3 regions of the Pantoea sp. sgz302252 genome follow, and region 2 is predicted to be linked to each of the others. Evidence: predicted binding sites of a transcription regulator. Region 2 holds the regulator's gene; each other region holds the start of a gene.

Region 1 (7,990 bases), on a different contig from region 2:
GGCAGTTTACAATCGCATCGATGGTGGATTATCAGACAGTTAACGAAAAGTTTTCTCTGACGAGGCTCTCATTCTCTTGTGTTTACGTGGGGATGGGGGCAAAATACGCGCCAGAAAAAAAAGAGTAACCGACGCAATTTAACAGTGGCGTCGGTTATTTTTTTGTTTTCAGACACTCATTCAAACAAGAGGCCGGGCTTCGTACCGGATAGATACTTACTAAAAATCGACAGTTGTTGTCGCCGAGGAAAACCAAAAAATGGGGCAATTTTTTGCTTACGCGACGGTTATCACCGTAAAGGGGAATAGCCATGTCGCATAACGTTACTCCAAATACCTCTCGCGTGGAATTACGTAAGTCTCTTACGTTGATTCCGGTTGTTATGATGGGTCTTGCCTATATGCAGCCTATGACGCTGTTCGATACATTTGGTATCGTATCTGGACTGACCGAGGGTCACGTCCCGACAGCTTATGCATTCGCTCTGATAGCCATCCTGTTTACTGCGTTAAGTTACGGTAAGCTGGTTCGCCGCTATCCGTCCGCAGGTTCAGCCTATACCTATGCCCAGAAATCCATTAGCCCGACAGTTGGCTTTATGGTGGGTTGGTCTTCGCTGCTTGATTATCTGTTTATGCCGATGATCAACATCCTGCTGGCGAAAATCTATTTTGAAGCGTTGGTGCCTTCGGTGCCGTCGTGGATCTTTGTCGTTGCGCTGGTGGCCTTTATGACCATCTCTAACCTGCGCAGCATCAAAACTGTTGCAAACTTCAACACCCTGATTGTGGTGCTGCAGATGGGTATCGTGGCCGTGATTGTCGGCATGATCGTCTGGGGCGTGATGAACGGTGTTGGCGCAGGTACGTTAACCAGCACTCGTCCGTTCTGGTCTGATGGCGCGCAAATCACGCCGATGATCACCGGGGCGACAATCCTGTGCTTCTCGTTCCTCGGTTTTGACGGTATCTCTTCTCTGTCTGAAGAAACCAAAGATGCTGAGCGCGTTATCCCGAAAGCCATTTTCCTGACAGCGCTGATTGGCGGTCTGGTGTTTATCGTTGCTTCTTACTTCCTGCAACTGTACTTCCCGGACATCTCTCGCTTTAAGGACCCGGATGCCTCTCAGCCTGAAATCATGCTGTACGTTGCCGGTAAAACCTTCCAGTGGGGCGTGCTGATTTTCTCCAGCGTCACCGTTCTGGCTTCTGGTATGGCGGCGCACGCAGGCGTTTCTCGTCTGATGTACGTAATGGGTCGTGACGGCGTGTTCCCGAAAAGCTTCTTCGGTTATGTGCATCCGAAATGGCGTACTCCGGCATGGAACGTGCTGCTGGTGGGCGCGATTGCCCTGCTGGCTATCAAGTTCGATTTGGTTACCGCGACAGCGCTGATTAACTTTGGTGCGCTGGTGGCGTTTACCTTCGTTAACTTGTCCGTTATCTCTCAGTTCTGGATCCGCGAGAAGCGTAACAAGACGCTGAAAGACCACTTCAACTACCTGATTTTGCCGGTATGTGGTGCGTTGACGGTAGGTGCTTTGTGGATCAACCTGGAAGAGAGCTCCATGGTTCTCGGCCTGATTTGGGGCGCGATTGGCGTGATTTACCTCGCCTGTGTGACCCGCAGCTTCCGTAACCCGGTGCCGCAGTACGAAGATATCGCGCAGTAATCCTGACGCAATAAAAAACCGGAGGTCATATGGCCTCCGGTTTTTTTATGTCTGCACTCTGATGTCAGACAATATCTTGTGCGTACTGATACAGCGCCTTCACCAAAGCCAGCTTCTCGGTATCACCTTCATATTGTCCGTAAAGTGCTTCCAGCTCTTGCGCATAAGCTTGCAAAAGCTCCGGCGTAAAGATGTTACGACGATGCTGTAGCCAACGCTGCTGCTCCGCTTCATCCAGTGTTCCTGGGAAGTTACGCGCGCGGTAGTTAAATAGCAGCTTCTCAATTCGCGGGTCGGCAAAGGTCAAATCCAGCGCCGATAAATTACGCGGTTCTGTCTCCAGCAAGATTTTCATCGCTGTGCGATCCGCATCGCTAAAGAAACCGTTATACAGCTGAGTATCGACATTCGGTGAAGGGACAAACGGCTCTGCTTCAGCGAAGATGGCGACCACTTTGTCGCGCACCTGCGGGTTATCGCGCAGGATTTTCAGGTTATCCAGACACTGCTGGCGATTGATGCCCAGTCTGTCGGCATCTTCAGGGCGCAGCGTATTCGCTTGCGCCAGAATCGGGCATTTATTCAGCTGGACCAGTTTGACCGGTACGGCGGCCAAATCGCCCAGCTCGGCTTTTGGCGTATACAGACGCTCACGAAGCTCATCGGCATCCAGTTCCAGCAGCGGAGAAATATCACCTGCCAGGTCGACCATGATCACCGCGTTTTTGTTATCCGGATGCCACGCCAGCGGAGCAACCCAACTGGTGTTGCCGCGCCAGGCACCGAACATGCCCGAGATATGCACCAGCGGTTTCATCTGCGGCACATCAATCAGCGTCGCGAGTTTGTTTTTACCGCGGTAGGTGTAGAGATACTCAAACAAGCGCGGTTGACGTGACTTCACCAGTTTTGCCATCGCAATGGTGGCGTAAACATCGGCCATCGCATCGTGCGCGTTGCTGTGCTCAATGCCGTTAGCTTTGGTCAGATGCTCAAGCCGGAAGCTCGGCAAACCTTCTTCATTTTCCGGCCAGTTGATCCCTTCCGGACGAAGCGCGTAACAGGCGCGCATAACATCAAGCAAATCCCAGCGCGAATTATGGTTCTGCCAGCTCCAGGCATACGGATCGTAGAAATTTCGGTAAAAAATGTTGCGGGTCACTTCGTCATCGAAACGCACGTTGTTGTATCCCACCACGCAGGTTTTTGGCACGGTAAACAGGTCGTGAATGCGTTTGGCAAAAGCCGCTTCATTTTCGCCTTTCGCCAGCGCTTCCTGCGGCGTAATGCCCGTGATCATCACCGCCTGTGGCTGGGGTAAATAATCGTCGGCAGGCTTGCAATAAAAGACTTCCGGTTCGCCGATGATATTGAAATCGCTGTCAGTGCGGATGGCCGCAAACTGCGCGGGTCTGTCCAGCTGTGGGCTGGTGCCGAAGGTTTCATAATCGTGGAACAGAAATCCAGGTTGCGAGGGCGTTTCTTGCATGAGCGGTCAGTGATCCATAAGCGCGAAAGGCGGTAATGGTAAACGATTTGTCCGGGTATCAGAAGGGCACGGGTTCAATCCCGCGGCGCATCTCGCAGGAAATGTCATACTTTCTTGCAATTTAGCGCTGTCAGTAAAGCGTAACTCCCGTAAAAAGAACGGCGAATGAAAGAAAGTAGAGGATTTGCTGTTGAAAGGCCGTTTGTTTGTTGCTGTATCTTTGCTCGCTTCGAGTATCACCTGCGCCGTTGCCGCAGATTATATCCCCGCACCGGTTCAGCCACCTGCCATTCAGGCCGGTTCCTGGGTGCTGATGGATTACACCACGGGCCAAATTCTTACCGCCGGTAATGAACACCAGCAGCGTAACCCCGCCAGCCTGACCAAGCTGATGACAGGCTATGTGGTCGATCGCGCTATCGACAGCCACCGTATTTCACCGGATGACATGGTCACTGTGGGGCGCGATGCGTGGGCGAAGGTTAACCCTGTGTTTAACGGTTCCTCGCTGATGTTCCTCAAAGAAGGCGACCGCTTAACGGTGCATGACCTTAGCCGCGGCCTGATTGTGGATTCCGGTAACGACGCCTGCGTGGCGTTGGCTGACTACGTCGCAGGGGGTCAACCGCAGTTCGTCACCATGATGAACGATTACGTGAAAAAGCTGGGCCTGAAAGACACCCATTTTGAAACTGTGCACGGGCTTGACGCGCCAGGCCAGCACAGTTCTGCCTACGACCTGGCCGTGCTTTCCCGGGCGATTATTCACGGCGAGCCAGATTTCTATCACATGTATAGCGAGAAAAGCCTGACCTGGAATGGCATCACCCAGAACAACCGTAACGGGCTGTTGTGGGATAAAACTATGAACGTGGATGGCCTGAAAACCGGGCATACCTCAGGTGCAGGCTTTAACCTGATTGCGTCGGCAGTCGATGGCAAACGCCGTCTGATTGCAGTAGTGATGGGGGCTGATAGCCCGAAAGGGCGTGAAGATCAGGCTCGCAAGCTGCTGCAATGGGGCCAGCAGAATTTCGACACCGTGCAAATTCTGCATACGGGCAAACAGGTGGGGACAGAACGCATTTGGTACGGCGATAAAGAACAGATCAGTCTTGGCACCGACCAGGATTTCTGGCTGGCGCTGCCAAAAGCGGAAGTGCCGAACATCAAAGCCAAATACGTGCTTGATAAGAAAGAGCTGGACGCACCCATTGCAGCCCATCAACGCGCTGGGGAAATTGAACTCTACGACGGTGACAAGATTGTGGCCCATTGGCCGCTGGTGACGCTGGAAAGCGTGGGCAAGGGCGGAGTCTTCTCACGCTTTAGCGACTGGTTGCACCATAAAGCCTGATCTATTTGTTACTCTGCCGGACGACACTTTTTTCCCGGCGGCACTGCGTTTGCACGGGCCTACAGGACGGATTTGTAGGCCGGGTAAGCGCAGCGCCATCCGGCAGCTCCCCTGGTCGTCAACCCGTGTTGACGACATCTGATTTTCCCATTCTGTGAAACATCGCACATACTCCTTCAGGGCTGTTTGCTAGATTTTATATGTATATTTATCCAGTAAACTTGTTTGCGGAGGACGTATGGATTACAGCATTACCCAGCAACAAAAACGTGTCGTGGCAGGTTTTCACATGGTTGGGCCATGGGAACAAACCGTCAAGCAAGGCTTTGAGCAATTGGCTATGTGGGTAGACGGTCAAAAGATCCCGGCCAAAGAGTGGGTGGCGGTGTACTACGATAACCCGGACGAAACGCCAGCGGAAAAGTTGCGTTGCGATACGGTGGTCACCGTTGATGAGGGCTTTGCTATCCCGGCCAACAGTGAAGGCGTGATTCTCACTGAAGTCGCCGCCGGTCTTTATGCTAAAGCTTCTGCCAGGGTCATCGATCACGATTTCTCCACTCCGTGGTATCAGTTCTTCAATAGCGTGCTTGAAGATAAAGATCACGAGCTGGCGGCCAAACCCTGCTTCGAGCTCTATCTGAATGATGGTAACAAAGACGGGCACTGGGATATTGAGATGTACGTGCCTGTTAAACGCCGGGGGGGTTAAGGTAAAAGTCCTGGTTTTTACAAGGTTTTTTGCACATCCGTGATGCCAGAAGCAGAAAAGCAGATACAATTGTGTCTTTAGCCCTGGCGGAGAGCGGGTGTGCGCGCCGATAAATCACTGAGTCCTTTTGAAATTCGTCTGTACCGGAATTATCGCGTTATTCACGGCATACGTATTTCGCTGGCATTTATTCTGACTTTTCTTCTGGTTCGCCTGCTGAACATCCCGGAAGGCACGTGGCCTCTGATCACCCTGGTGGTGATCATGGGGCCTATTTCATTCTGGGGCAATGTGGTGCCTCGCGCCTTCGAGCGTATCGGCGGAACTGTCCTCGGCTCTGTTCTCGGGCTGGTGGCACTCAAGCTGGAGCTGATGTCGCTGCCGTTAATGCTGCTCTGGTGCGCGGCGGCCATGTTCCTTTGCGGCTGGCTGGCGCTCGGTAAAAAACCTTATCAGGCATTGCTGATTGGCATCACGCTTGCGGTGGTGGTGGGTGCGCCGCCAGGCGATATGCACATGGCGCTGTGGCGAAGTGGCGACGTGATCATTGGCTCATTGCTGGCGATGCTGTTTACCGGTATCTGGCCGCAGCGAGCGTTCATCCATTGGCGTATTCAGATGGCGAGCTACGTGACAGAGTTCAACCGTCTTTATCAGACTGGGTTCTCGCAGAACTTGCTTGAACGCCCACGTCTGAACCGCCATCTGCAAAAAATCCTCAATGACGTGGTGAAAATGCGTGGGCTGATTACGCCCGCAAGCAAAGAAACCCACATCCAGAAATCTATCTTTGAAGGCATTCAGACCGTTAACCGCAACCTGGTCTGCATGCTTGAACTGCAAATCAACGCGCACTGGGCGTCCCGCGCCAGCCATTACGTGATGTTGAATGCCCATACCCTGCGCGACATGCAGCACATGACGCAACAGACGCTGCTTACGATTGCGCATGCGCTGTATGAAGGCAATCCGCAGCCGATTCTGGCGAACAACGAAAAGCTCAATGAGATTGTTGCAGAGTTACGCCAACTGGTGAGCGACTACAAAGGGGAGAACCTGGCAGAAACCCCGATGCACGGCTATGTATGGTTAAGTATGGAGCTGGCAAGACAGCTGGAACTGCTGTCGCATCTGATTTGTCGCGCGTTGCGCAAATAACGCCCACACGGTCACGGTTTGCGGTGTGCTTGTTTCGATTCAGCAACGTTTAGGGTTATGATGAACCCAGAGCAAAAACCATTGTCATTCGCGGCCGCTAGCAGTTATGTTTACCCGTAGCGGCTGTTTTACGAATCCGAATCTCAATTATCAGGGGTGTCAAAATGGAAACAACTAAGCCTTCATTCCAGGACGTACTGGAGTTTGTTCGTCTGTTCCGTCGTAAGAACAAGCTGCAGCGTGAAATTCAGGACGTTGAGAAAAAGGTCCGTGACAACCAGAAACGCGTTCTGCTGCTGGACAACCTCAGCGACTACATCAAGCCAGGCATGAGCGTAGAAGCGATTCAGGGCATCATCGCCAGCATGAAAACCGACTATGAAGATCGCGTTGACGACTACATCATCAAAAACGCTGAACTCTCTAAAGAGCGTCGCGAGATCTCCAAGAAGCTGAAAGTGATGGGCGAACTGAAAACCGCCGAACCGAAAGCAGAGTAAGATTTAAAAAGCGGTGGCCCTCACCGCTTTTTTACTGCGCCAGACGCAGAAAAGCAAAAAGCAAAAAGCCTGCTCGAAAGCAGGCTTTTTTAAATTTGGCTCTCTGACTGGACTCGATTCCTCATCTAACATGATGTTTATAAATAGTAATTATCGCATCGAGTCAAACGAAGCCCCCGAGAAAGCCCCCATATCTGAAAACTTGCAATTTCGTGATATTCGTCACTAAAATGTTTGAGACTCTTGGGGGCGCTTATTCAATACAATGATGATAATAAACGCATTAACTTTGTCGTCCTGCTTCATCCGCACCTACCATCGTTGTATTCAATTCCCCCATTCAAAAATGTGCTTCAAACGATCGCAATGCGTTTGACTACCATGTCAGAGGGTTCCGGGGTTCTTGATATGGACTGTGTAGGTTTTGTCGAAATCACTCGACTTATCAAGCATCGAAACATTGAAAAAGCCAGATACCCGAATTTTAACTACACCTTCCTTTGTTGGGGTCCCCCTAACTTGGACGCAATTGTTGTCATGTTCGTCATTGTTGCAGTGTTGCACGTATAACCCGTAATTTTCTGGCGATATGTTTGCGACAAACTCATTGTTACCGTGAATGTCTGTCAGCTTTGCAACTCGGCCGCCAGCGATGGTTATTTGCGCATAATAGGGTTTCCCAACAATAGCATTAGTTAGTGCACTGTTTTCAGGAGTAAAGCTCGCATGTAACGCGCACCCTGATAGTGCAAGTAAAGGGATAAATACAAATGCTTTTTTCATGTTATTTTAACGGTTTAAAAACCATCCCTCCAAAAAGTCTAGACAAGAAGAACGAAGCATCTTTCTTATGTTTTATCTGATCGAAAACATCACCCCACGAAAACAAGTTGAGATGCATATAACCGCTGGAGTCCTGTGTTGCAATACCATCCCAAACGATCCAGTGCGTTGGTACTGTTGTTGTCGAATCGCTACGTCCTAGCAAGCCATCATTTATCAGTGTGACAACCTTATATCCTTTTTGAGCATACTCATTTAGATCTCGTAGACCTTGAATGCCCACCTGAATCGGCCCTGCATTGCTAAATATCTTTTCAT
Region 2 (7,990 bases):
CGTTGATGCCGTGCAGCACGGAGAGACGCTGTGCCACGGTGCGGCTTTCTTTCTCCAGCGTACTGCGGTTGATTGACGGGTTCGCGCTCAGCAGCCAGAAGGTGATGGCGTAGCGTTGCAGCGTCTCGCGCGCACCGGCTGCCAGCAACTGCAGCGTGCGGGAGTGAGACGGGTTAATGCTGACCGTGTCATTCTCAACCGTGACCAACTCCTGACGCTGCATTTCTGCCAGCAACAGGTCGATAACGCCCGCCAGTTCGGTTTTTTCCCAGCGCAGGAACAGCTCGGCTTTCAGCATCGGGTACAGGGTCTCGACGTGGCGAACCATCTCTTCGCGTGAGAGTTTACGATGCTGAGTGACAATCGCGGCCAGCAAGGACGGGATCATCAGCATATGCGTGATGTTGTTGCGATAGTAGGTCATCAGCACCGCCTGCTCGCGCGGCAGAATGATGATGTCACCGATGGTGTCTTTCTCCACTTCGAACTTATTCATCTGCAGCGCATGATCGATAAGTTCGTTGGCGCTGAGGGCAGGCACGGTCGAATCCTTCGAATACGGCACATTGCGCATCAGCTGCAGATAGCAGTCTAACTGCTGGGCGAGCTGTTCGCGGGTCAAAGAACGTTGACGAGAAGCCAACAGCGCGGTCACACACAGGTTCATGGCATTCGCCGCGCCTGCGTTGTTGATGCGCACCATCAGGTCTTCGGCAATGTTGTTCACCGTTGGCGTCAGCCAGGCCGGGCGAATTGCTTCAATCGGGTCGATAGACTCGCGCCATTCTGGCACGTGCTGATTGAGGTAGGTCATCAGCGGCATCGGTTCGCCAAAGTTCACATAGCCCTGGCCGAGATTACGCAGCTTGCTCAGGCCTTTCAGCATCTGAGGCAGGCTCTCTTTCTCTTTGGTCGCGCCACGCAGCTCTTTCGCGTAGGTGCCCACTTCCATCACGTGCTCGTAGCCGATGTAAATTGGCACGAGTGTGATTGGACGTGTCCCGCCGCGCAGCATCGCCTGAATGGTCATCGACAGCGTGCCGGTTTTCGGGTCGAGCAGGCGACCAGTACGGGAACGGCCACCTTCCACGAAGTACTCAACGGAGTAACCACGGCTGAACAGTTCGCCGAGGTATTCACGGAACACGGTGGAATAGAGCTTGTTGCCCTTGAAGGTACGACGAATAAAGAACGCGCCCAGGCGGCGGAAAATCGGGCCGGCTGGCCAGAAGTTCAGGTTGATCCCCGCAGCGATGTGCGGCGGCACCAGCCCTTGATGGTAGAGCACGTAAGAGAGCAGCAGATAGTCCATGTGGCTGCGGTGGCAAGGCACATAGACAATCTCGTGACCGTCGTGGGCCAACTGGCGTACTCGCTCGGCGTTGTTAACGTTAATCCCCTGATAGAGGCGGTTCCAGGTAAAGCCCAGGACGCGGTCTGTCAGGCGGATCATCTCGTAAGAGAAGTTAGCCGCAATCTCTTCCATCAGCGCAATGGCGTTCTGCTGCGCTTTTTCGTGGGAGATTTTCTTGCTGCGCGCTTCATCTTCAACGGCGCGGGCAATCGCTTTGGACGCCAGCAGCTTGTTGAACAAATCCTGACGCGCAGGCAGGCGCGGGCCTACGGCCGCCAGACGCTGACGGGCGAAGTGCGTACGTGCCACACGAGCCAGCTTCTGCGCAATAATTTTGTCTGTGCCGTGTTCGGTCGCCATGCGGCGCAGTGACACGGACGGCGAGAAACGCACGAAGCTGTCACGACCAAGCCAGGTGACGGCGAAGAACTTCTGGAAACCGTTCATCATGCGCAGTGGCGGGTTAACTTCGCCTTTTTCGCGCCCCGGAGAACGCCCAAACATCACCGAAACCGGCACCATCTGCACGTCGAGATCCGGGTTGCTGCGATGCAGGTCCAGATAGTTGTGGAACAGCTTGATGGATTCTTCTTTCGGCGTGTAATAAGTGAACGCGCGCGGCCCGCCGTGAATGAACACGTAACGCGGCAGCTCGGTTCCGTCGATCACCAGCGGCTCCAGCGGATCCGGGAGATCGTGCGCCAGACATTGGGCGCGTAACGTCAGCAGATCTGCCTTCGAGTTATAGGGCAGAACGTACATAATTGGGCGTGAGGTATCGAGTCCAAGTTCCTGGGCAGGATTTGCCGGAATGGACTTGCTTTTTACCAGCACGCTTAATGGTAAATTCAGTAATTTGTAGTAAATTCGTGGCCAGCCAGACATAAACGATGTAAAGCCTCTGGTTAATCATGCAAATGCGTCGCAAGGATAACAGAAAGTAAGCAGAATATCTGTTCTACCACTTACGGCGCGCAGGGACATTGACGTTAATAAATAAAAAGGTTCTTTTGATGGCCAATAATACCACCGGGTTAACCCGAATCATCAAGGCAACAGGCTACTCCTGGAAAGGTTTTCGTGCGGCGTGGAAGCACGAAGCCGCTTTCCGTCAGGAGGGCACCGCTGCCGTTATCGCCGTTATTATTGCCTGCTGGCTGGACGTGGATGCTATCACCCGCGTCCTGCTGATTGGTTCGGTGCTTCTGGTGATGATAGTGGAAATTCTCAACAGTGCGATTGAAGCGGTGGTCGACCGTATCGGGCCGGAGCATCACGAGTTGTCAGGGCGCGCGAAGGATATGGGGTCTGCCGCAGTTCTGCTGGCTATCTTTATTGCCGTCATCACCTGGGTGCTGCTACTGTGGTCGTATTTTCGATAGACGCCACATAATTACGCAACCGTCTGGTTTTTTGTGCGTTTTGCGGTTCCAAATTCGCCATCAACTGTATATACTCACAGCATAACTGTATATACACCCAGGGGGCGGAATGAAAGCGTTAACGACCAGGCAGCAAGAGGTGTTTGATCTCATCCGGGATCACATCAGCCAGACGGGCATGCCACCGACGCGTGCGGAAATTGCACAGCGCCTGGGATTTAAGTCCCCTAATGCGGCTGAAGAGCACCTGAAAGCGCTGGCGCGTAAAGGCGTGCTTGAGATTGTCTCCGGGGCTTCTCGCGGCATTCGTCTTCTGGTTGAAGAAGAAGCGGGCATCCCACTGATTGGCCGCGTGGCAGCCGGTGAGCCGCTGCTGGCACAGCAACATATTGAAGGCCATTATCAGGTTGATCCAGGCATGTTCAAGCCAAGCGCAGATTTCCTGCTGCGCGTCAGCGGCATGTCGATGCGCGACATCGGCATCCTTGATGGCGACCTGCTGGCGGTGCATAAAACTCAGGATGTGCGTAACGGCCAGGTGGTTGTCGCGCGCATCGACGATGAAGTGACGGTCAAACGCCTGAAAAAACAGGGCAGCACCGTTGAGCTTCTGCCTGAAAACAGCGAATTTTCCCCGATCGTGGTCGACCTGCGCGAACAGAACTTCTCTATTGAAGGCCTGGCGGTTGGCGTGATCCGTAACGGCGAATGGCTATAATCATCCTTTAGCCTTCTGCTTCGTGTTTTGAGTGGCGCAATTCTGGCGCCACTTCGTTTTACCTTTCCACTCTCACAGGTTTTCCGATGTCGCTATTCACTGCTGCGGACAAGGCATTGTGGCGTCTTGCGCTGCCGATGATTTTCTCCAATATCACTGTCCCTTTACTGGGGCTGGTGGATACGGCGGTGATCGGGCATCTGGATAGTCCTGTGTATCTGGGCGGTGTCGCAGTGGGTTCAATGGCGACCAGCTTCCTCTTCATGCTGCTGCTTTTCCTGCGAATGAGCACCACCGGCCTGACGGCTCAGGCTTATGGCGCGAAAGACCCCCAGCGGCTGGCGCGTGCTTTGGTACAACCGCTGTTACTGGCGCTGGCTGCCGGGTTCGCGATTGTCCTGCTTCGTACGCCGCTTATCGAGCTGGCGCTGCATATTGTCGGTGGCAGCGATGCGGTGCTGGAACAGGCAAGGCGCTTCCTTGAGATCCGCTGGCTCAGCGCGCCCGCTTCTCTGGCAAACCTGGTCTTACTGGGCTGGCTGCTTGGTGTGCAGTATGCTCGCGCACCGGTCATTTTGCTGGTGGTGGGGAATGTGCTGAACATCGTGCTCGATTTGTGGCTGGTGATGGGTCTGCACATGAACGTGCAGGGCGCAGCGCTGGCAACCGCGTGTTCGGAATATGTCACTTTCTTCATTGGCTTGCTGATGGTTCGGCGGGTACTGCATTTGCGTGGCATTTCGTTAGCGCTGTTGAAAGAGGCCTGGCGTGGTAATGTTCGTCGTCTGTTGGCACTCAACCGGGACATCATGCTGCGTTCGCTGCTACTGCAACTCTGCTTTGGCGCTCTGACCGTGTTTGGCGCGCGTTTGGGCAGCGACATTGTCGCGGTCAACGCCGTGTTGATGACCATGCTGACGTTCACCGCCTACGCGCTGGATGGTTTTGCTTATGCGGTTGAAGCCCATTCTGGGCAAGCATATGGCGCAAGAGATGACAGCCAACTGCTGCACGTCTGGAAAGCGGCGTGCCGACAATCCGGCTTAGTGGCACTGGCGTTTGCCATGATTTATGCCGTCGGCGGGGAGCACATTGTGGCGATGCTGACTTCTCTGCCACAACTGCGTGAGCTGGCCGATCGTTATGTTATCTGGCAGGTCATTCTGCCGGTGATTGGCGTCTGGTGTTATTTGCTGGATGGCATGTTTATCGGTGCGACACGAGGGGCGGAAATGCGTAACAGCATGGCTGTCGCCGCCGCTGGCTTTGCTCTGACCCTGTTAACCGTGCCGCTGTTTGGCAACCACGGATTGTGGCTGTCGCTGGCGGTGTTTCTCGCGCTGCGCGGGCTCTCTCTGGCATGGATTTGGCGACGTCACTGGCAACGCGGAACCTGGTTTTCACTCTCGTCGTCAGTTCTGGATCGGCATACTCCATTTTTTTGAAGCCCCCAGATGCAACCTGATTTAGATAGAGTTGGCTTGAGGTCAGTGGAGTTCGAAATGTTCAAAGTGGTGCATGATACCGATTATAATTGAGTTTTGTGGAGTATCTGTATATTCAGTCTTGATGTCAAAATACTGTAGTGGAGTCACCTGAAATACCGCAACAAACAGGTAACTCCACCAAATGTTCATTTCACACTACGCAAGTGGGAACATCGGTATTGCCTCCCCCATTGCAACTCCTGGGTTGAATTGTTTTAGCTTCATAAACCAGGGCGTTCCAAATACCGTTATCTTTGGATCCGTAAAAGTCCCCCCCACGATACTGAAGATTTTGCGAGAGGGGAAAGCATAGACACTCCTGTTCAGGGCAGTTGCAAGATTTTGTGCATTGTTACGTGCACCTGCTGGCGATCCACCACATGCAGCCAGAAAAATTGCACTGTCACTGTCGTCCAGGGCAGTGCTGTTAAGAACAGTGCGAGTAAAGTTTGCAAACTCTTCCACGCTTTTACCTTGATCCACCCAGCGCCCAGGATTGTTTGCAACCTCTACGGGGACCGCCAGGCTATCAATATTACCATGTGCTTTGACCATTCGAGTATTACGGCCATTGAACATGAACTTTCCGGAGATTGTATAGTTTGCCCCTGGATAAACTTTTTGAAACCCAGTGTTTATCTGGATAACTCTACTGGTTGAATATTTTTGCGCCAATCGCCATGTAACACGGTGTCCGATAAACATGATTGCCGGAAAACTTTCAAATAAGATGCCTGCCCCACCGAGTACTGCACTGGCAATGGTTAGCTGCTGAGCGACATTATCATCTTCCACTAAAGTCGCAGCAAGACCCGTCGCAGCACCAGCAACACCGAGGACACCTCCAGCCAGTGCTATACCACTCAACAGGAGTGGTGCCGACCCCAGAAGCGCAAGTGCACCAAGCCCAAAACTAAATATAGAAAGAACCAGTCCCAAAGAGGCAAACATTATTGCAACATCGCGTCCCTGCCCGGAGAGATCAGAGTAGGTTATGGGATCACAGATGCAATAATTGTAAGGGTTAATTCCACCCTTGCCGAAAGGACTCATAGCGTCATATTGCATAAAGCGCATCAACGAACTGTCGTACGCTCGTGTGCCATTTCCTAAATGATAAAGCTTTGTTAGATCATCATACCGGGCTCCTGCAAATCGGATGGGATCATAGGCCGCTGGAACTTCTGCATCCTTGATATAACCATAAGGGCTATATAGTAAAGGCGTAACTTCTCCTGGGGAGGGGAGCGAGCCATCGATTTCGCCAAACACCCCACCGAGGCGATCGCTGAATTGTAGTGTTTGTGTTTTCGTGTAACTACCTGAACCACCGCCCAGTACGTTCATCGTATCGACCCCGGCCGGAGTATGGATATAACTGGCAATGTGCTCATTTGTTGTTGATGTTGCCTGTTTTCTCCATGAGGTATCGAATATACTGTTGCTATAGCCAAAGCTGGTGCCATAACCACGCGATCTGACATCTTCTACACTCAATTCTTCACTACCCAATGAACCTTCACTATTGGATTGAAAGGATACAGTACGGTTCGACTCGAAAACTTTGGCTAATTTCTCAAATGAATCATACGCATAGGTGAACGAACGGTTACCCGTTGATTTTGTTATAATATTTCCAGATTCATCATAGCTAAGCATTACAGGTAAAGAAGGTTGGTACCCCGATTGGGATATTCTTATTAATTCAAATGGGTTTTTCCCTGCATATGTAAAATCTGTAATAGTTGTATTACTGGAACTCTCATCTACTGTTCTACAAGAGGAAATATTGTTGAACTTGTCATAAATATACTTATACCATGTGATGTTATATCCATTAGCGTTCGTAGGATAGGCTGTTGACAGATTTGAAATATCGGCAGTTATCAAACGCCCAAGATAGTCAAAATCGTATGTCGTTATCGTTGAATTCGCAGGGGTTGTGAAAATATCTTTCTTAATAACATTACCGAATCCATTAAATTCCTCTTTATGGTGTGCAAGCACCTTTCCGGTAGTATCAGAATAAACTTTATTTATAACACGTAGCTGATGATCATAAGAAAGTTCGAGTCTGTATACCTGATCGTTCCGATTCGACTGTTTAAAAATATAGGAAACATCCGATGGTAAATCTCCAGCCAGATAAAATACGCTGATTTCCAGATCGTTTCTCTCATCATAATTGATATAGATTTTACTCACTCGTCCTGCTGAATCATAACTATAATTGATGGTTTGGGACGGTCTTCCTGCAGATGATTTAATCATCTTCTTTATCCGTCCAGAAGTCGTACGCAGAAATTCATTCTTGTAGCTGCCGATAGCAAAACCATCAGTGACTGTTTCACTGATTACGTTCAGGTTTTGATCATACGTGATATCACGTATATTTTTTTTAGACCCGAGTGTATAGGTCTCTCTGATAAGCTTCACCGTATCTTTGTTATACTCGTATTGATATTTTCCTTCATTTCCTGGCATGGTAATTGTTGCAGGTAACGAATCAAATTCAGGGAAATAAGTATATTGAATAGCTCTATTACGCGGTGTTGTTTTTTTACTGGCTACCGTATATCCAGCTTCATATTCATATCGCGTCACGAAGCGATCTAGCTGATTGGGATTACGATCTTCTTGCGTCAAACGCCCCAAACCATCATAATTTAAATATCCAATGGTTGTATCGTCAATAGCCGTGCTTTCAACTTTAGGTTCCAGGCCATAAGGCCAATAATTTATTTTTGTCGTACGTACCTCGCTCTCCTCCTGTCCTGTTTCAGTCAATAAATTGGGGCGATCAAAAAAATCATACGCATATGTTTTTTTGACACTCTTAGTGCTAGTGCTATCTGTAAGTTCGATATCCTTTATGCGATAAAAGGTATCATAGTAATAGCAGGTTAAGGTTGCGACAGTCACGCCATCTTTTTTGTATTCATAATTTTTTACCGGACGTAATGAATAGGGATCAAAATCTGTCATTTCATAATTAAATTTAGTATTCTGTTCTGATACGGTAGTATACTCAATGAGTTGTGCATCTCCT
Region 3 (7,990 bases), on a different contig from region 2:
AGACGAGAACTTAAGCCTGAGGCTGAGTTACAACGTCTTTGATGCCTTTAACTTCGATCTCTACGCGACGATCTGGTGCCAGGCAGTCGATCAGTGCAGCGCGAGCTTTCACGTTGTCACAGGTGTTGCCAGTCACTGGGTTAGATTCGCCCATACCACGTGGGGAGATCTTGTTAGCCGGGATACCTTTAGAGACGAGGTAGTCGACAACAGACTGAGCACGTTTCTCAGACAGTTTCTGGTTGTAAGCGTCAGAACCGATACGGTCGGTGAAGCCCAGAACAACGACGGAACCGTCTTTAGGATCCAGATCGCTCAGCTGAGTGTACAGCTGATCCAGTGCCTGCTGACCTTCTGGTTTCAGCGTTGCTTTGTTGAAGTTGAACAGCACGTCAGACTTCAGAGTGAAGTGCTTGGTCTGTACTTCTGGAGCTGGAGCCGGAGCCGGAGCTACGATTGGAGCAACTTCGCCCTGGCCGAAGCGGTAGGAAACACCTACACTCAGCATACCGTTGTCTGGACGCACGCCAACGGTACCCGCGTCGCCGATGTTGTTAACCCACTGGTATTCCAGACGGGTAGCGATGTCGCGGGTTACTGCCCACTCCACGCCGCCAGCGAATACTGGGGAAACGCCAGTGTCGTGGTTGTCGCCAGCAACGTTGTTGCTGGAGTCTGCACGCCATACCATGCCGCCCAGACGGGTGTAGATGTCCAGATCGTCAGTTACCGGGTAACCCAGTTTAGCCGTCAGCTGAACGCCCTGAGCTTTGAATGCGCCGTTCTGTACGGAGCCTTTGTAAGGCATACGACCCAGCCAGTCATAACCCATTTCGAAACCAACATACGGGTTTACCTGGTAACCACCGAAAGCACCAGCGCCAAGCTGGGAATCGTGGGTTGGACCGTTGTTGTTCAGGGAGCTGTTATACCAACCGGTATCGTGGAACTGGGACCAACCCAGCTTACCACCTGCATACCAGGTGTTATCTTTCGGTGCGGCCTGCGCTACGGTAGCGAAGCCAGCCAGTGCCACTGCAATCGCGATAGCTGTCTTTTTCATTTTTTGCGCCTCGTTATCATCCAAAAATCGCCATGAATATCCATGTAGAAGTTCACGGTTAAATCCTTCACCGGGGGCGGGACCTAATTCATAAGTACGCCATATCTGTGGCTTAAGCCGATCACCCCTGGCGATGTAAAGTCTACAACGTAGTTGGAAACTTACAAGTGTGAACTCCGTCAGGCATATGAAAAAAAAAGAGTTGTATACACAATATTTAACATTTATGTTGATTTTTTGTTCATGGGAAAATGCCGGAAACCGCACCAGACAAGCATCTTGCTAAAATTGACCCCGTAAATGAAAGGGCTATCGTTCGAGCAAAAAAAATACCAGGAAAACTCCTAAATTCACTTAATGATACAAATCAGAGTGAATTTTCAGGCCAGAAAACTGTCTCGATGGCTGAGAAGTGGTGCTTACGGGGCGCATAATGAACCCCATCGCGTTACCTTCTTCAGCCGCATTGGCCAGACGAAGATGCTCTTCTTCTGTTAACTCTTCTGAAACCCAACCGATCACCACGCTATAGTTTCCGGTGCGCAGTGCACGAACCATGCTTTCGAGCGTTGAGCCTGGAGACATCTGGCTTACCTGCATGAGTTTAGACAAAGGCAGACCGGATGCCTGCACCCATTGACGGCTTAATTTCTGCTGCGGCGTTAACCACAGCTGCCAGCGTTCCTGCTGACCAAGCTGCTGTAAAAGCGGCAGTAACAGAAGCTGGGTCATCATTGGCTGATCTTCACGATACAGCACTTCGCTGATAAGCCCAGTGGTACTGTGCTGTTGCTGACGAACTGCGGCTGCAGAAGCCATTGCGTTGCGATTTGCATAACCTGAAGTGTACATAATGTGTCCCGCCCTGTGGGTTACTGTATGAATATACAGTATACCTGGTGAACCTAAAGATCAACCTCATTTTCTGAAAGCGCCTCGCAAAATTGTACAGATCCTTTTGCGGACGATAAGAACATCTTGCCCCAGCATATGAAGTTCCCTATGTTTCTCATTAACGGATCCGTTATAAAAATGACTTCTTTAACCCCATGATTACAGGAAAGAATCATGAAAAATATGACGTATAAAAGGATCTATGAATCTGAAGAATGTTTGTCTTCTCTGGGAAGTATTCATCACCGGCAATTGTTCGGAGGCTACAGCCTTTCCATCGACGATACGGTCTTTGCGATGGTGGCACACGGAGAACTTTATCTTAGGGTCTGTGAGCAAGAGGCGGGCTATGAGGTGACACCGCAGAGGTTGTTGACCTTGAGCAAGCGGGGGCGTCCGGTATCGCTGAATTATTATCTGGTTGATGAAGGCTTGTGGGGCGATCCGCCTCTGCTGTTGCAGAAGTCGGCACAGTCGTTACAGGATGCCCGTAATGAGAAAACGCAGCGAGACAGTTCGCGGCGTATGAAGCAACTGCCGAACATTACTTATCAGCTTGAAATGTTGCTGCATGAAGTCGGGATCCACGACCCCGAAATGCTGCGAGCGTTGGGTTCCGCTACCGTCTGGTATCGGTTGCGCTGCGTCCGCAAAGATTTAAGCATCAGCGTGCTGTTTGCTCTGGAAGGCGCCATTCTGGGCATGCATGCCGCCATTATTCCTGAAACCCGCCGACAGTATCTCCAGGCCTGGGCGGAGATGCTGCTGGCGGGGAAAGGAAACTACGACGAGTGAGGGGCCACCTGTTGCTGGAGATGGCAAATCTCTGGCAGCAGGTTAACCATCAGCCCTATCTGTTGAACCACCAATGATGCTTTAGTCTCAGTACCCGGATCGAGATCGCGAATGCGCTGCATTAAGCTGGCTAATGCAGCCTGAACGCGTTGCTCATCCGTTGGCCGTTGGTGAAAAGCGTCATCAACATAACAAACGGCATCATCGAGCAGCGTCAGAATGTCCACGTTAGTGAGTTTTTCCCGGTGAGCACCCAACGCAGAGATATAGCTGGTCAGCGTATGGTTCAGGCACAGCAAGCGGAAAGCCGATTCACGCATCTCCGCGGTTGCTCTGGGCTCAGTCGACATATTGGAGATCACTGAAGCCAGTTCCGCATCACGGTTATGCGCATCGCGTCGTGCAATTCGATATGCCAGACGGTTATCCCGGCCCTGATGATATTGCTCAAGGATGGCGTCCAGATAGCGACAGTTCGCATCCAGCGCCCGGCCAAGCACAATAGGCAGATTGCGGAACTTCCAGTCGGGCCAGATAAAACTCACTGCGGCCCAGGCGATTGCACAGCCAATGAGCGTATCGATAATGCGGGGCAGGGCAACCTCAAAACCTTCGCCCAGCAGATTGAAACACAGCAAAACCAGCAGGGTGATGAACATGGTGGCATGTGCGTACTGGACATTTCGAAAGGCAAAAAACAGCACGCCAGTCACCACGATCAGCAGCAATTGTCCTTCCACAGAGGGAACCAGCAGCAAAACCGGTAGCCCAATAGCGACGCCAATTAACGTGCCGATCACTCGCAATGCCAGGCGATGACGTGTTGCGTTGTAGTTCGGTTGGCAAACAAACAGGCTGGTGAGCAATATCCAGTAACCGTGATTTAACCCGGTGAACTGGATAAACGCATAGCCTGCGCATAACACCAGCGACATGCGTACAGCATGGCGGAACAGGGCTGATTCAGGTGAAAAATTGCGGCTCAATCTGAGCCAGACATCACTAAACCCATGCAGGCGGTCATCGGCGAGCTGGGTTTCCGATTCACTCTGCGGCATGGCCAACTGCTGTTCAGATTCGATGGTCGCCAGTTGAGCGTCGATGGCTCGCAGGTTATTGAGCAGATAACCCAACGCTTTCACTTGCTCTTTATCGCCACCACTTGCGGTCACGCGATCCAGGGCCGCATCAAGATGTGCAAAAGCTCTTTCGAAGCGAGGATCGTGCTGATAAGGCTTGCGCAGAAGAATCGAACGAGAGAGCTGCTGGCAGGCCTGAGATTGCATGGAAAGCAGGCGCTGGAAGCGGAACATGACGTCGCTGTAGCGGAAGCTATCGCGTAAGGGTTGATATTGAACGTGCGATGAGCTGGCTCGCTCATGGATATCCTGCGCAGCAAAATAGTAGTGCAGGGTTCGCCTTGTCCCTCGTTGCCCGCGATCGCCACGCAAGCGGGTCAATAAGCTCGCTTTGGTCTGATTTAACGTCGCAACCAGCTGACCATTAGCCATAGCCAGTTCGACAATCGGTTCCTGTGACTGGTCTTCAATATCGGGGTCGAACAGGCGGGATTTCAGCTCCAGATAATGGGCTAACTGGCCAAAACTGCGCGCCAGATTGTCCTGTAACGGGCGGATGGGGAAAATCAGATGCCCGGTCAGGGTGAGCAGGTTGTACCACACGGCACCTGCCAACAGCAGTAAAGGCTGCTGATACCAGTGCTCGTAAAGCGAAACGCCGAGCATCGTATAAATGGCTATCAGCAAAGCACCAAAAGCGATGGTCGCGTAACGCTGCCCAAGCCCGCCAAGCAAAATAAAACCGCTGGTAGAGAGCGTCAGCCCTAGCGCGAAGGCCCACGGCCACGGGAAGAGCAGCTCAACCGAAGCCGACGCGATAAAGAAGCAAACCAGGGTAATCACGAGATTACGCAGGCGGCCCGCCAGGCGGTCGTCCAGGTCGGCAAGCGCCGCGGCGACCACGCCCAACGTTAAAGGAATGGTCAGTTTGACCTCGCCCAGCCACCAGGGCACGGCGGTCGTTCCGCACAGGGCGATGAAGATCCTGACGTTATAAAGCCAGTTACTGTTCCATGTGTAGCGTTGCAATAAGGGACTTAGCATACGGCAGTCAGTTCCCGTTACTGAAAGCGACGACGAGCATTGGCTTCACGCGCGGCGCGAGCGGTCTCAACAGAGACAACGCGACGGCCCACCGGCCACAGTGCAATGGCTGCAATCTTGAAATTGGCGATGCCCACAGGGATGCCGATGATGGTAATACACTGGGCAATACCTGCGACGATGTGCGTCAGGCACAGCCACCAGCCAAATAACACAAACCACAACACGTTAAGCAGCGTGCCACCCGTGTTCATCAGCGCGCTTTTCTCATTCGGATTAAGTTCATCGACATGAACGGCTTCGTTACCAAACGGAAACAGCGACAGCCGGGTGATTTCCCAACAGGAACGTGTCAGAGGCAAAGTGACAATCAGCACGATGCTGACCACTGTTGCCAGAAGCCAGCCGAGGGTGGTGGCAAAACCGCCCAATACAAAATTCAGAATATTCAAAATAGTACGCATAAGACCTCAGTTCAGTCCTGTGAAAAGGAAGACCTGACGATTGTAACGTTTTTTTGCGCTGGAGCACCTGGTATCTGGCGGTTACACTGTCATGGATAAGTCTACATCCGGGATTTGGCAAGACATGGAACTAAAAGCAACCGCGCTCGGCAAGCGAATGGCGCAACATCCTTACGATCGGGTCGAACTTCTTCATGCTGGCGTGAAAGTCTCTGGCGATCGTCATGAATACCTGATCCCGTTTAATCAGCTGGCTGCCATTCACTGCAAGCGAGGACTGGTCTGGGGCGAGCTGGAGTTTGTGCTTCCGGACGATAAAGTGGTGCGTTTGCACGGCACGGAATGGGCTGATACCCAGCGTTTCCACCATCATTTGCAAATCCGTTGGCAGCAGTGGAGCGACGAGATGAGCGCAGTTGCGGCAGGCGTGTTGCAGCAGCAACTGGCCGTGATTTCTGACCACAGTGCGGAAGGCAAATGGCTGACTCGTGAAGCGGTGGCCCAGTTAAAACAAAAAATCCTCACTTCCCTCGAAGCCTTACCGGTTCCGGTAAGTCGCCTTGAAAGTTTCGCTAATTGCCGCGAGCTATGGGCGCAATGTCAGGCGTGGTTGAAAGATCTCAGCGCCACACGGTTGAAGCACAACCAGGCGTATACCAAAGCGATGCTAGCCCAATATTCCGGTTTCTTTGAACACATAGAATCTTCACCGCTCAATAGCGCTCAGGCACGAGCGGTGGTGAATGGTGAACGTTCGTTACTGGTTTTGGCTGGCGCGGGAAGCGGGAAAACCTCCGTGCTGGTGGCGCGTGCAGGATGGCTGCTCACCCGAGGTGAAGCGGCTCCTGACCAAATCTTACTGCTGGCGTTTGGCCGAAAAGCGGCACAAGAGATGGATGATCGCATCCGCGAACGCCTTAACACAGAAGCTATCAGCGCCAAAACTTTCCATGCTCTGGCCCTGCACATCATTCAGCAGGGCAGTAAAAAAGTGCCCGTCATCACTAAGCTGGAGAACGATACTCAGGCCCGTCAAAAACTGCTGACCCAGTGCTGGCAACAGCAATGCCAGGAGAAAAAAGCGCAGGCGAAAGGCTGGCGGCAGTGGCTTGAAGAGGAAATGGCCTGGGACGTGCCCGAAGAAGATTACTGGCACGACCCGAAAATTGTTCGGCGCATCGGCGCTCGTCTTGACCGTTGGGTCAGCCTGATGCGTATGCACGGTGGCTCGCAGGCTGAGATGATCGACAGCACCCCAGAAGAGATACGTGACCTGTTTGGCAAGCGCGTAAAACTTATGGCTCCGTTGTTAAAAGCATGGAAAACGGCGCTGAAAGAGGAAGGCGCGGTCGATTTCTCCGGCCTTATTCATCAGGCCATTAACGTGTTAGAGAAAGGCCGTTTTGTCAGCCCCTGGAAGCATATTCTGGTGGATGAGTTTCAGGACATCTCACCGCAGCGAGCGGCGCTTCTTGCTGCCTTACGCAAGCAAAACTCGCAAACCACGTTGTTTGCGGTAGGTGACGATTGGCAGGCCATCTATCGATTCAGTGGCGCACAGCTCTCATTGACTACGGCTTTTGAACACTATTTTGGTGAAGGCGACAGCTGCGCCCTGGACACCACCTACCGCTTCAATAGCAGGATTGGCGAGATTGCTAACCGCTTTATCCAGCAAAACCCGCATCAGCTAGCCAAGCCGCTGAACAGCCTTTCTGCGGGTGATAAAAAAGCGGTGACCCTGCTGCCTGACGATCAGCTGGATGCGCTTCTCGATAAATTAAGCGGATTTGTGAAACCGGAACAACGGATCCTGATCATGGCTCGTTATCACTATCTCAAACCGACGGTACTGGAGAAGGCAGCAACCCGCTGGCCGAAATTGCAGATCGACTTTATGACCATTCACGCGAGCAAAGGACAGCAGGCCGATTTTGCTATCGTGCTTGGTTTACAGGAAGGGCAGGATGAATTTCCGGCCCCGGCGCGGGAGTCCATCATGGAGCAGGCGTTATTGCCTCAGCCGGAAGACTTCCAGGATGCGGAAGAAAGGCGTTTGCTGTATGTGGCGATGACCCGCGCGCGGGAACGGGTTTGGCTGCTGTTCAACAAACAGCAACCCTCGGTGTTCGTCGATATTCTGAAACACCTGGATGTCCCGGTGGTTCGTAAACCTTAAAAAAGTCCCCTCAGCAGAGTAATGCCGATCATTTAAGAGTACTTGAACGATCCTGCCAGTGAGAGACAATCCGGGAACAGCCCTCTGCTCCCGGATTTTTTTATGTCTGAACAGGATATGGATTTTGTTGTTGATGCTTTCGCCTCTGAGCTGGATGCTTTTTCTCGCTCCCTTGACCCCCTCTGGATACACCAGGCATTAAGCGCCTGCCAGAAGGCCAGCATTCGCAGGCGTCGCCTCCCTGCTGAGCAGGCTGTCTGGCTTATTCTGATGATGGGGTTGCTGCGTGACTTATCCATTAAAGATGTCTGCCATCATCTCGACATTGTTCTCCAGCCTGAAGACGGTTATCAAAGCCTTGCCCCCAGCGTACTCACTGCCGCACGCCAGCGCCTGGGCGAAGCCCCACTTCGCTACCTTTTTCATGCCTGCAACGAGGCCTGGCAACCTGCGGCACTCGGGCCCGCTACGT

Evidence for each region. Region 2 encodes LexA, which represses DNA repair genes until DNA is damaged. Its sites were predicted from a motif close to TNCTGTATGTACATACAGNA; they were not measured.
Region 1: a site for LexA is predicted at 4,718-4,737, ahead of sbmC (DNA gyrase inhibitor SbmC). Genes of this name have one in related genera too.
Region 3: a site for LexA is predicted at 1,937-1,956, ahead of sulA (SOS-induced cell division inhibitor SulA). Genes of this name have one in related genera too.

Annotation. Positions count from the first base shown of each region.
Region 1 is NZ_JBLFJW010000049.1:3,959-11,948, reverse strand. Features, by position in the region: partial or broken gene ACLW56_RS23625 (LysR family transcriptional regulator) at 1-128, shown strand, start outside; gene yoeI (membrane protein YoeI) at 260-322, shown strand; gene ACLW56_RS23615 (APC family permease) at 312-1,673, shown strand; gene sbcB (exodeoxyribonuclease I) at 1,738-3,162, opposite strand; gene dacD (serine-type D-Ala-D-Ala carboxypeptidase DacD) at 3,353-4,519, shown strand; gene sbmC (DNA gyrase inhibitor SbmC) at 4,758-5,231, shown strand; gene ACLW56_RS23595 (FUSC family protein) at 5,331-6,389, shown strand; gene ACLW56_RS23590 (DUF496 family protein) at 6,554-6,889, shown strand; gene ACLW56_RS23585 (hypothetical protein) at 7,274-7,672, opposite strand; gene ACLW56_RS23580 (hypothetical protein) at 7,674-7,990, opposite strand, start outside.
Region 2 is NZ_JBLFJW010000011.1:135,122-143,111, reverse strand. Features, by position in the region: gene plsB (glycerol-3-phosphate 1-O-acyltransferase PlsB) at 1-2,239, opposite strand, end outside; gene ACLW56_RS11005 (diacylglycerol kinase) at 2,368-2,736, shown strand; gene lexA (transcriptional repressor LexA) at 2,846-3,454, shown strand; gene dinF (MATE family efflux transporter DinF) at 3,541-4,899, shown strand; gene ACLW56_RS10990 (RHS repeat-associated core domain-containing protein) at 5,098-7,990, opposite strand, start outside.
Region 3 is NZ_JBLFJW010000016.1:108,022-116,011, forward strand. Features, by position in the region: gene ompA (porin OmpA) at 11-1,063, opposite strand; gene sulA (SOS-induced cell division inhibitor SulA) at 1,418-1,915, opposite strand; gene ACLW56_RS13850 (TfoX/Sxy family DNA transformation protein) at 2,132-2,752, shown strand; gene yccS (YccS family putative transporter) at 2,740-4,875, opposite strand; gene ACLW56_RS13860 (YccF domain-containing protein) at 4,893-5,339, opposite strand; gene helD (DNA helicase IV) at 5,464-7,518, shown strand; gene ACLW56_RS13870 (IS4 family transposase) at 7,621-7,990, shown strand, end outside.